Linked DNA regions of Arenibacter algicola. The protein of the gene in region 2 interacts with the protein of the main gene of each other region in a pairwise test. Links are inferred from orthologs where the notes say so. Each region holds a gene or a part of one and is shown on either strand. Other genes may lie near its edges.

Region 1 (6,211 bases), on a different replicon or contig from region 2:
AGTGGTCAATAAGGGTTGGTCCATGTCCACCCCTTTGATACGGACTTTTAACAAGGGTTCTCCAATGCCCAAAACATTCACTGGCCCCGCATCCGATACAAGGGGCGGGAAACCTTCCACGGAGAATTCTGAAATATCGAATTTCGAAAATGCGGCATTGGGGCTTGCAAAGAATTCCTGCACAGGATAACCTGTTTCAACTAGGTAGTTGTTTTGAATTCTGTTTATAAAATTCAGGTCGGTATAAGTGCCCAAAATGGTAAAGGAATTGGATTTTCGCAATTGCATTTGTTTGTACACCTTGTCAAAGGAGGCATCGGGCTGATAAAGTATATAAACGTCAACCTCCTGCAATTTGCTCAAGTCGGTGTCAGGCCTATAGATTGACACCAATCTTTGCTCGTTGCTCTCAATAGCTTTCTTTAGAGCTCCAATGTCCGGGTGCTGGACAGTGGAAATGATGGCTACATTTGTTTTTTCGTCCAATACTTCCAAGGCCAATAATTTTTCATTGTTTGCCGTATTTTTTTCATTTGGCAATGGAGGAACAATTACCTTAATATTTTTAATTCCCACCGTACTGGCTTCTATCTGCGTATTGACAATCTTGGCGTTGGAAATATTGGATAACGAAATTTTTTCCTTATAAACCAATTTGTCGTCCACAAAAACTTGTAATTCCGAAGGGACTTCTTCCTTGCCATCATAAGAAATAAATACTTCCAGGGGGAATTTGTTCTTTAAAAAGGCATATCTATTGGCATTTATTTGGCTTATTGATATATCATCATATTTGGTGGTATCGCCCAAAACTACAGGGTAAATAGGGAATTTTTTACGTTTCCCATAAAATTCATAATCTTCCCCTATGGTCTGATTACCATCGGTAAACAGTACTACCGCGGTGTTGGTGCCGGTGAATATTTCGTTTAAACCAGCCAAGGCCTTAGAAATATTGGTGCTTTTTTCTGTGAAACCAAGGCTATCGGAATTGGATAGTTCCGCTCCAAATCTGTAATTGAGTATATTGAAACTTTCGGATGATGACTCCATTTTATTCTTCAATGAAGAAAGGTCGGAAATTACTTTGGCCTTATCCTCAGACGTCATAGAAGATGAATTGTCTACCAGTAGCACCAAATTGGTCTTTTCCAGAGTGTATTCGTTCTTAGTGAATTTTGGATTTATAATAAGCAATAGGGTTCCGAATATGGCCAAAAAACGCAAAAAGGAAAGGATTATCTGGAGCTTTCCCTTCCTTTTGTTTTTATAGTAATATTGAAACAGTACGAGTGCCAATGCCACAATGGCCGCGAGCAATATAAAAAGTACTGTTTGTATTTGCATTATTTAAGGTCGTTGGAATTATTGCTGTGAACTAGATACTTGAGAACTTGGTATACAGCATTGCGCTTGTTCAGCACGGTGCCATGCAGTAACCTGGAAATAGTATTTCTACAGCTAGTTCAAGGCCTTTCTGGCCAAAAATTATACCTAGGTGAGCATTCCGCCATCCACATTTAAAACTTGTCCTGTGATATAGGCAGAGAGGTCCGAAGCTAAAAACAGACAGGCATTGGCAACATCTTCGGGTTGACCTCCTCTTTTTAATGGAATTCCATCTCTCCATCCCTGTACTACCTTGGCATCCAACTTATCTGTCATTTCTGTTTCAATAAAGCCTGGTGCAATAGCATTACATCTTATATTTCTAGAACCAAGTTCCAAGGCAATAGATTTGGTAAACCCAATCATTCCAGCTTTGGACGCGGCATAGTTTGCCTGGCCCGCATTACCTTTTACCCCTACTACGCTGCTCATATTTATTATGGAGCCTTTTCTTTGTTTGAGCATGGTTCGCTGAACGGCCTTTGTCATATTAAAAACCGATTTTAAATTTATTTCTATAACAGAATCAAAATCATCTTCGCCCATCCTCATCAAGAGATTGTCTTTGGTAATACCGGCATTGTTGATCAGAACATCTATAACACCTCCAAAATCTTCCAATACTTGCGATACCAATTTTTCTGAATCCTCAAAACTGGCCGCATTGCTTTTATATGCCTTAGCTTTTACACCATAGGCACTCAACTCTTTTTCCAAGGCCAAAGCCGGGGCTTCACTTGAACTGTATGTAAAGGCAACATTGGCGCCGTGCTTTGCAAAAACTTGCGCTATTCCGGTTCCAATTCCCCTACTTGCTCCGGTGATTATTACATTTTTTCCTTCTAGTAACTTCATCTGTCTTTAGTTTCTTAGTTGATAATCAAATATAAGTTATGTTTTAGCTGTTTTAAAATTTTTACCCTAAATGCTGGAATAAAATTTTAAGGTCCTGGTAATTCGAGGCAAAAAAAATCCCGCTTATCCTGAAAATTCCGAGTTAATCGGCACAGTATAAACGGAATTAAATATATTGAATGGGGGTTATCCCAATACTTGTTTTACTTTTAAACCAATTTCGGCTGGGGAATCAACAACGTGTATTCCACATTCCCTCATAATTCTCTTTTTGGCTTGGGCCGTATCATCACTACCACCCACAATAGCACCGGCATGCCCCATAGTTCTTCCTGCTGGAGCTGTTTCACCCGCAATAAACCCAACGATCGGTTTCTTGCTTCCACTTGCCTTATACCATTGGGCGGCATCGGCTTCCAACTGTCCACCTATTTCACCGATCATAACCACACATGTGGTTTCCGGATCATTGATCAATAACTCCACAGCTTCCTTTGTAGTTGTGCCAATTATTGGATCCCCACCAATTCCAATGGCAGTGGTAATCCCAAGACCTTGGCGTACTACCTGATCTGCGGCCTCATAGGTTAAAGTTCCTGATTTGGAAACAATTCCTACAGTTCCCTTTTTAAATACGAAGCCTGGCATAATACCTACTTTGGCTTCGCCTGGAGTAATAACTCCAGGACAGTTTGGACCTACCAATCGGCAGTCCATATGCTTAATATAATCATATACCTTCACCATATCGGCTACGGGAATACCTTCTGTAATTGTAATTATTACTTTAATTCCAGCGCTAGCAGCTTCCATAATTGCATCTGCAGCAAAAGCTGGTGGCACAAAGATGATAGTGGTATCGGCCCCAACTTTTTGAACGGCTTCTTCAACTGTATTGAATACAGGCTTTCCCAAATGCTCTTGTCCACCTTTCCCCGGTGTTACCCCACCAACCACATTGGTGCCGTATTCGATCATCTGTTCGGCATGAAAAGTACCTTCACTACCTGTAAAACCTTGAACAATAATTTTGGAATCTTTATTTACTAAAACGCTCATTATATATTTGGTTTAATTGATTCTTGCAAAAATAAAGTTTTGAAAAGGAATTCTAAACTATTATCCTGCATATTTATTTTTCTAATTTTTTAAGGATAAAAGGGATTTGCTTAACATAGGCCAGTTCTTTCAATTTTTCCCTCATCTCCTCCGCTGGGCTACCAAAATATTTTTTTCCTCCCTTGAGAGATTTTGAAACGCCGGATTGTGCACTAACCATTGCATTTTTTCCAATGGTAGCAGCACTTGTTACGCCAACCTGTCCCCATAAGGTAACTTCATCTTCGATGATTACACAGCCGGCAATACCGGTTTGGGAGGCTATTAGGCATTTCTCCCCAATTACTGTATCATGGCCTACTTGCACTTGGTTGTCCAACTTGGTGCCTTTTTTTATAGTGGTATCACCTGTAACACCTTTGTCTATAGTGCAAAGAGCACCTATGTCCACGTTGTCCTCAATAATTACCCTTCCGCCAGAGATCAATTTGTCATATCCTTCAGGTCTTTTTTTATAATAAAAGGCGTCCGACCCCAATACCGAACCCGAATGAATAGTAACATTGTTTCCTATTACACAATTGTCGTAAATGGATACGTTGGAATGAATAAGGCAGTTGTCCCCTATCACTACATTGTTCCCAATAAAGCAATTGGGTTGAACAATCGTGTCCCTACCTATCTTGGCCGAGCTGGAAATGTTGTTTTGGGCCTTTAAAAAAGGCTTAAAAAATAGAGTGAGGATGTTGAAATCCCTAAATGGATCATCGGAGATCAATAGAGCCTTTCCCTCTGGGCAGTCCACTTTTTTATTGATTAAAACAATGGAAGCTGCACAGCTTAGGGCTTTATCGTAGTATTTGGGATGATCTACAAAAACGATATCGCCATGTTCCACAACATGGATTTCGTTCATGCCCAAAACAGGAAAATCATCTTGGCCTACATATTCGGCCTTGATTATAGTCGCAATCTGATTAAGCGTATAAGGAGTTGGAAATTTCATAATAGGGTTCTTATGCCATTAAGCAGCAAAAAGCGTATTGTAAATTGTATTATTCCTTTACACGCTCCATATAAGCGCCTTTTTCCGTATCAATTTTTATTTTATCGCCCTCATTGATAAACAAAGGAACATTCACTGTTGCCCCTGTTTCAACCTTGGCGGGTTTGGTTGCATTGGTCGCCGTATTGCCCTTAACTCCAGGTTCAGCATAGGTAACCTCCAAAATAACACTTGCCGGCATATCTACAGAAAGTGGCATGCTATCCTCTGTGTTGAAAAGAATGGTTACTACTTCGCCCTCCTTTAATAAATTTGGTGCATCCAAAGAGCTTTCTTGAAGCGTAATTTGGTTGTAGTCGTCCGTATTCATAAAGTGGTAGTTCTCGCCCTCGGCGTATAAAAACTGATAAGAGCGGGTTTCTACGCGCACATCCTCAATTTTTGAACCTCCGGAAAATGTATTGTCCAATACTTTGCCGGTACTTACACTTTTTAGCTTGGTCCTTACGAAAGCCGGACCCTTTCCCGGTTTTACATGTAGAAATTCAATTATTTTGTAAATGTCGTTATTGTACCTAATGCACAATCCTTTTCTAATATCTGATGTTGATGCCATAAAATTCTAATTAGTACTGAAATAACCTTTCATGATTCCTCTTTGGGAATCCCTTATAAATTGTAAAATTTCATCCCTTTCCGGAGTAGCCTCCATTTCTGCTTCTATAATTTGAACAGCCTGGGTATTGTTATAATTTTTTTGATATAGTATTCGATAAATATTCTGAATCTCGCGGATTTTATCGGAATCGAAGTTTCTTCTTCTTAAGCCTACCGAATTGATACCCACGTAAGATAAAGGTTCCCGTGCCGCTTTAACAAAAGGAGGTACATCCTTTCTTACCAAGGAACCACCCGTTACAAAGGCGTGGCGACCAATGGATACAAATTGGTGTACGGCTACCAAGCCGGCCAATATTACATTATCCCCAATGGTTACGTGTCCGGCCAAGGTGGAATTATTGGAGAAAATGCAATTGTTGCCTACCAGACAATCATGCGCAACATGGCAATAGGCCATTATAAGACAATTATCGCCAATTACCGTTTTCATCCTATCCAATGTGCCCTTATGTATGGTAGCACATTCCCTAATAGTGGTGTTGTTGCCGATTATGACCGTGGTGTCTTCCCCTTCATACTTTAGGTCCTGGGGTGGTGCAGAAATGACGGCACCAGGAAAAATATTACAGTTTTTTCCAATTCGTGCCCCTTCCATTATGGTCACATTGGAACCTATCCAAGTGCCATCCCCAATTACTACGTTATTATGAATAGTTGTAAACGGTTCTACTACAACATTTTTGGAAATTTTAGCTCCAGGGTGAATGTAAGCCAGTGGTTGATTCATCCTATATTTTATTTCTTTTTAACTATTTGAGCCATCATTTCAGCTTCGCATACCAATTTACCATTGGCATAGGCATAGGCCTGCATGTGACATATACCTCGTCTTATGGGAGTAATTAAACTACAATGGAAAATTAAGGTGTCTCCGGGAAGTACCTTTTGCTTAAACTTTACATTATCGATCTTCATGAACAGCGTAAGGTAATTTTCGGGATCTGGAACGGTGCTCAGGACCAATATGCCTCCGGTTTGCGCCATCGCTTCAACCTGAAGTACCCCAGGCATAACAGGAGCTCCGGGGAAGTGACCTACAAAAAATGGTTCGTTCATGGTCACATTCTTCATTCCTACCACGTGTTCGTCGGATAGTTCCAATATTCTGTCTATTAGAAGGAAGGGAGGTCTGTGTGGCAACATGTCCATAATTTGATGGATGTCCATCAAAGGGGGTTTGTTCAGATCATATTGTGGTACGTGGTTCCTCTTTTCCATTTT
Region 2 (5,313 bases):
CATTGAAATCTTCTTTTTTCCTTCCAGGTATTGCCAATTCCAATACATACTCAGTTTCGGTTTCCTTAACATTGGCAGCCGGTACACTTTCCTTGAAGTTATCTATACCACCAAACCAATCTGGTCTTAAAATTTCATTCATTAATGAAGGAAACATAACATTATTTCTTTTTACTAGACTCATGACTTTTATATTTTAAGTTATACTTTAAATTCTCATGATCTAAAAGGCAAATGTTATACCGATTGCATTTTAATGCCATTGTGTCACTATTCCGACCTAATAACAGGACATTATGTCGCTTTTTATCAATTGTTATAAGCTTTAAATATATTGATCAGCACAGCAGGTGGAACTACCTTGTCAGGATAATTGTGCATTACGGTAAGAACTTGCTCTATGGCGGCCTGTGGAAGTCCAAATCCAAGTCCTATGTTATGCAGCTGTTCAATTTCAACTAGATGCTGCTCCTTGTCCACATTCATAAGCAGTACCAGGCGATGAAATTGAAGGATGCGCTCCGCTTCGGATTTAAGCAATACCTTTCCAACTTTCTTATGAAAAAGGGAATCGAAGGTTTCCTTATCGACCTCCAACTGCTTGGCTACACCCAGCAAAAAATTATACTCCGAATCCTTGATTTCCTTGTCTGTCTTTGCAAAAGAAATCATTTGGGAAAGAATGCCCAGCTTCTCCAAATACGTACTCATAAATTACAGTTTAACACTAAGTTACATTAAATAGCATTGATTTCTTGTCTTCGGATGCAGGAAAGTAATCCCAAACTAGTCCCACATCCTATTTTTTGTAATATCTTGTCAAAAAATTTATCATATGACCAATAATGATGTTCTTAAAAAATTAAGGGTTGCCTTAAAATTACGGGATGATGAAATTGTAGAAATTTTAAAATTAGTCGATTTTAAAATTACCAAAAGCGAGTTGGGAGCTTTTTTCAGAAAAGAAGATCACCCAAACTATGTAGAATGTGGCGATCAAATTTTACGTAATTTTTTAAATGGTTTGGTGATACATTATCGTGGGACCAGGGAGAATCCCAAAGACCCAAAATTATCTTTGCCCAAGCCAAAAAAGGAGGCTATTTTTAAAAAACATCAAAAACCGGGATTCAAGGAGCAACAGAAAAAGAAAATGGATCACGACATTAGCCCTGTAAAGTACAAAAACAAAAAAAAATCCTGATCCCTCAGAACTTTTCTAGGATAAGACTACCTTGGTTTATCGAGAACTAATGGTATTCAACGTAAAATACGTTCAACAAAAAAGAGGCTGTCTAAAAAGTCAAGACAGCCTCTTTTTTATTCGGGTAGGTATCGGAGAACTATTCTCAAATACGCAAATTATGGAGGGGTTGAAATACTTTTTAGACGCCCTCTTTTCTGATTTTTATACTTTCTTGGTATTATGCCAATACTTCCTTCACCTTGTCAGCAGCTTCTTGAAACTGAACTGCGGAATGTACTGCCAAACCAGAATTATCAATAATTTCCTTGGCCAATTCAGCATTGGTACCCTGTAATCTTACAATAATAGGCACCTTTATGGCATCTCCCATATTTTTGTAGGCATCCACTACCCCTTGCGCTACACGATCGCAACGAACAATACCACCAAAAATATTTATGAGGATACATTTGACAGCTGGATCCTTCAAAATAATTCTGAAGGCTTCTTCTACCCTTTTGGCATCAGCGGTTCCCCCTACATCCAAAAAGTTGGCTGGCTCACCACCGGCCATTTTTATAAGATCCATTGTAGCCATGGCCAGTCCTGCACCATTCACCATACAACCAACATTTCCATCCAAGTCGACGTAGTTAAGACCTACAGCCCTTGCCTCTACCTCAATTGGATTCTCCTCTAGCAAATCCCGCATTTCTGCATATTGCTTTCTTCTATATAGTGCATTATCATCAATGGATACTTTGGCGTCCACTGCCATAATCTTATCATCGGATGTTTTAAGAACAGGGTTTATTTCGAACAAACTTGCATCGCTCTCCACATAAGCCTTGTATAAACTGGTAACAAACTTGGTCATTTCCTTAAAAGCCGTTCCGGACAAGCCCAAGTTAAAAGCTATTTTCCTTGCTTGAAAAGGCAATAAACCAGTAGCTGGGTTTATTTCTTCCGTAAAAATAAGGTGCGGTGTTTTCTCTGCAACCTCCTCTATATCCATTCCACCTTCGGTAGAATACATGATCATATTTCTACCAGCGGCCCTGTTCAATAAAACGGACATATAAAATTCACTGGTTTCACTGTCCCCAGGATAATAAACATCCTCTGCAACCAAAACTTTATGTACTTTTTTACCTTCCGCAGAAGTTTGCGGAGTAACTAAATTCATACCAATTATAGATCCTGCAATATCTTCTACCTCACGCAAGTTCTTCGCCAATTTAACTCCACCTCCTTTTCCTCGTCCACCTGCGTGAACCTGGGCCTTAATTACATGCCAACCGGTACCGGTTTCCTGGGTCAATTGTTTGGCAGCATCTACTGCTTCCTTGGCATTATAAGCCACTAAACCGCGTTGAATGCGTACTCCAAAGCTCGCTAAAATCTCTTTTCCTTGATATTCGTGAAGGTTCATAAATTGAAGGTTCTAATTGTTTAGTTGCAAAAATAGGAAACACAGCGGATTTACCCTAATTAAATAAAACAGAAAATACTTGGCCCCAAGTATAAGTAAATTGTACCGCCTAAAGCCAAAAATAAATGAAACACCACTTCTAAGTTTTATCCCAATAAGAACAATATGCCATGGGCAGAGTCTCTGTGATATGTCAAAGAAAGAATCTAACAATTTTCAGAAAACCTTACTTTTTGCTTTCATTTTAAATTTTGAATTCCCTAAAATCTATGGGATCGAAATTTTTGAAATGTCCGTTCATCCCGATCATTTCCTTAGATTGGTTTACCTGCTTTAAAACTTGAATGGTATTGGTTAAATGAGCTTTTATAAACAATAGACGCTCACTTTTATAATTCATTTTCAGGAGTTTGTATTCTTGAGCCAGGGAAAGTCCTATCTTATGTATCAATTGATAAATATCAAAATTTTCTACCGTAAGGCCCAAAATAGACACATCCATTAGACCATATAGTTCAATAATAAGGCCAAGGACATTTTCTTCCAAGGTCCTAACGCTATCATCATAATATGGTAAATATTCCACCTGTCCCGCCGAATACAATTTGCCGTCCATAACTTTTTGGAAAGTATTGATTTTAAAGGTTCGCCGGCCAATACAAACAATATCCATCTCGCCAGTATCATAGGTCTTTATTATTTCCTTTAGCTCCAGCTCCGTTCCATATGCTATTTCTCCATCAATATAAGCAGGAACCCCAAAGTTCATAGGTGCTTCCCTGGCATCCCTTATCAATTGTTTGTAGCGTTCTTCAAAAATGTGAAGGGCCACAATTTCACCAGGAAAAAAAACGGACGGTAAAGGAAACATAGGTAGCAACATATTTTTTTTGTTTAAAATTACAACGGACTCAACTAAAATCAAACCCTAATCATTCAACCATTGTTATATAAATAACAATATGTTACATTTTTCAACTATTGCTATATATTTTTGCTCAAAAACAATAAGTAGTCTAAATTTGCACAAAATATTGAACAATGCGAAACACTGACTTATTAAAGATAGCACAAACTTATGGTGACCCAGTCTATGTATACGATTCTGAGAAAATAATTTCCCAGTTTCATAGATTGACAAATGCATTTAAAGACGTAAAAAAATTACAATTAAATTACGCCACAAAGGCTCTTTCCAATATTGCCATTTTAAAATTGATGAACAGTTTGGGCAGCGGCCTTGATACCGTTTCCATACAAGAAGTTCAATTGGGACTCATGGCCGGTTTTGAGCCAAGTTCTATTATATTTACACCAAACGGTGTGTCCTTGGAGGAGATAGAAGAGGCAGCTAAATTGGGGGTACGTATCAACATTGATAACCTATCCATTTTAGAACAGTTTGGCAGCAAGCATCCGGATATTCCTGTTTGTATTAGAATAAATCCGCACGTAATGGCGGGAGGAAATTCTAAAATCTCAGTAGGGCATATTGACTCCAAATTTGGTATCAGCATACACCAAATACCTCATTTACTGCGTATCGTTAATCTTACGAATATGAAGGTAAATGGGATACACATGCATACTGGAAGTGACATTCTTGATATAGATGTATTCCTTTATGCCTCCGAAATTCTTTTTGAAACAGCCAAGAATTTCCAAGATCTTGAATTTATAGACTTCGGAAGTGGATTCAAAGTACCTTACAAAGAAGGGGATATTGAAACCAATATTGAAGAATTGGGTAAAAAATTAGGAAAACGTTTCAACTCTTTTTGCAAGGAATATGGTAGGGAATTGACCTTGGCTTTTGAGCCAGGTAAGTTTTTGGTCAGTGAGGCCGGTTTCTTCCTAGCAAAAGTCAATGTGGTAAAACAAACCACTTCAACTGTTTTTGCCAGTGTAGACTCTGGATTCAACCATCTTATTCGCCCCATGTTTTATGGTGCCATCCACAGTATTGAAAATATCTCCAATCCTGAAGGACGTGAAAGATATTATTCCGTCGTGGGTTATATTTGTGAGACCGATACTTTTGCAAGCAATAAGCGGATTAGTGAGATTTCCGAAGGGGATATCCTATGCTTTAAAAATGCAGGTGCGTACTGTTTCACTATGGCCAGCAATTACAACTCAAGATTTAGACCGCCCGAGGTTTTATGGCATAAAGGGAAAGCAATTCTTATAAGGGAAAGAGAAACTTTTGACGACCTCATCAAAAACCAGATCGATGTCCAAGACTTGTTCAGTACTGTTAAAGAAAAGGCAATAGCAAAATAAAATTGCCGAAATTTCGTTAGTTTTGATGTTGTCATCGGACTAATCCCTTAAAATATGGTCGTGAAATTAGTTTCCAAATCATTTTTCAAAAAAGCTATTCTTTTTTGTTTAGCCGTGTTACCCCTTGGTAGCATGGCACAGGAAGTTAAATGGCTTAGTTGGGATGAGGCCGCCAAATTGGCTGAAACGGAGCAAAATCCGAAGAAAATTTTTATTGATGTCTATACCGACTGGTGTGGATGGTGTAAAAAAATGGATAAGGATACCTTTCAGAATGCAGAAGTTGCCGAATACATGTCCAAAAACTATTATATGGTAAAGTTGGATGGAGAAGGTAAGGAACCTATTGTTTTCAGAGGCAAAACCTTTAAATTTGTTCCTTCGGGAAGAAACGGATATCATGAATTTGCAG

Evidence for each region. The genes of interacting proteins can lie anywhere in the genome.
Region 1: the proteins of sucC (region 2) and sucD interact in binary tests that used the Escherichia coli proteins (3 or more experiments, as listed by UniProt). The link is inferred for Arenibacter algicola from one-to-one orthologs.

The regions. Positions count from the first base shown.
Region 1 is NZ_JPOO01000003.1:553,118-559,328, reverse strand. What follows is about bases 1,368-4,240. They hold sucD (succinate--CoA ligase subunit alpha), read right to left. Parts: upstream 3,304-4,240; coding sequence 2,431-3,303; downstream 1,368-2,430. Other genes in these bases: U735_RS0112590 (UDP-3-O-(3-hydroxymyristoyl)glucosamine N-acyltransferase), read right to left, coding at 3,377-4,240; fabG (3-oxoacyl-[acyl-carrier-protein] reductase), read right to left, coding at 1,495-2,244. Outside these bases: U735_RS0112605 (vWA domain-containing protein), read right to left, coding at 1-1,347; more of U735_RS0112590, read right to left, coding at 4,241-4,309; efp (elongation factor P), read right to left, coding at 4,359-4,925; lpxA (acyl-ACP--UDP-N-acetylglucosamine O-acyltransferase), read right to left, coding at 4,932-5,717; U735_RS0112575 (bifunctional UDP-3-O-[3-hydroxymyristoyl] N-acetylglucosamine deacetylase/3-hydroxyacyl-ACP dehydratase), read right to left, coding at 5,726-6,211. UniProt on the Escherichia coli protein: Succinyl-CoA synthetase functions in the citric acid cycle (TCA), coupling the hydrolysis of succinyl-CoA to the synthesis of either ATP or GTP and thus represents the only step of substrate-level phosphorylation in the TCA.
Region 2 is NZ_JPOO01000001.1:2,007,942-2,013,254, reverse strand. The notes cover bases 522-3,392. They hold sucC (ADP-forming succinate--CoA ligase subunit beta), read right to left. Parts: upstream 2,619-3,392; coding sequence 1,425-2,618; downstream 522-1,424. Other genes in these bases: U735_RS0108550 (LON peptidase substrate-binding domain-containing protein), read right to left, coding at 2,863-3,392; U735_RS0108560 (DUF1456 family protein), read left to right, coding at 836-1,204; U735_RS0108565 (hypothetical protein), read right to left, coding at 522-711. In the rest of the region: U735_RS0108570 (Hsp20/alpha crystallin family protein), read right to left, coding at 1-184; more of U735_RS0108565, read right to left, coding at 310-521; more of U735_RS0108550, read right to left, coding at 3,393-3,501; lysA (diaminopimelate decarboxylase), read left to right, coding at 3,660-4,901; U735_RS0108540 (thioredoxin family protein), read left to right, coding at 5,034-5,313. UniProt on the Escherichia coli protein: Succinyl-CoA synthetase functions in the citric acid cycle (TCA), coupling the hydrolysis of succinyl-CoA to the synthesis of either ATP or GTP and thus represents the only step of substrate-level phosphorylation in the TCA.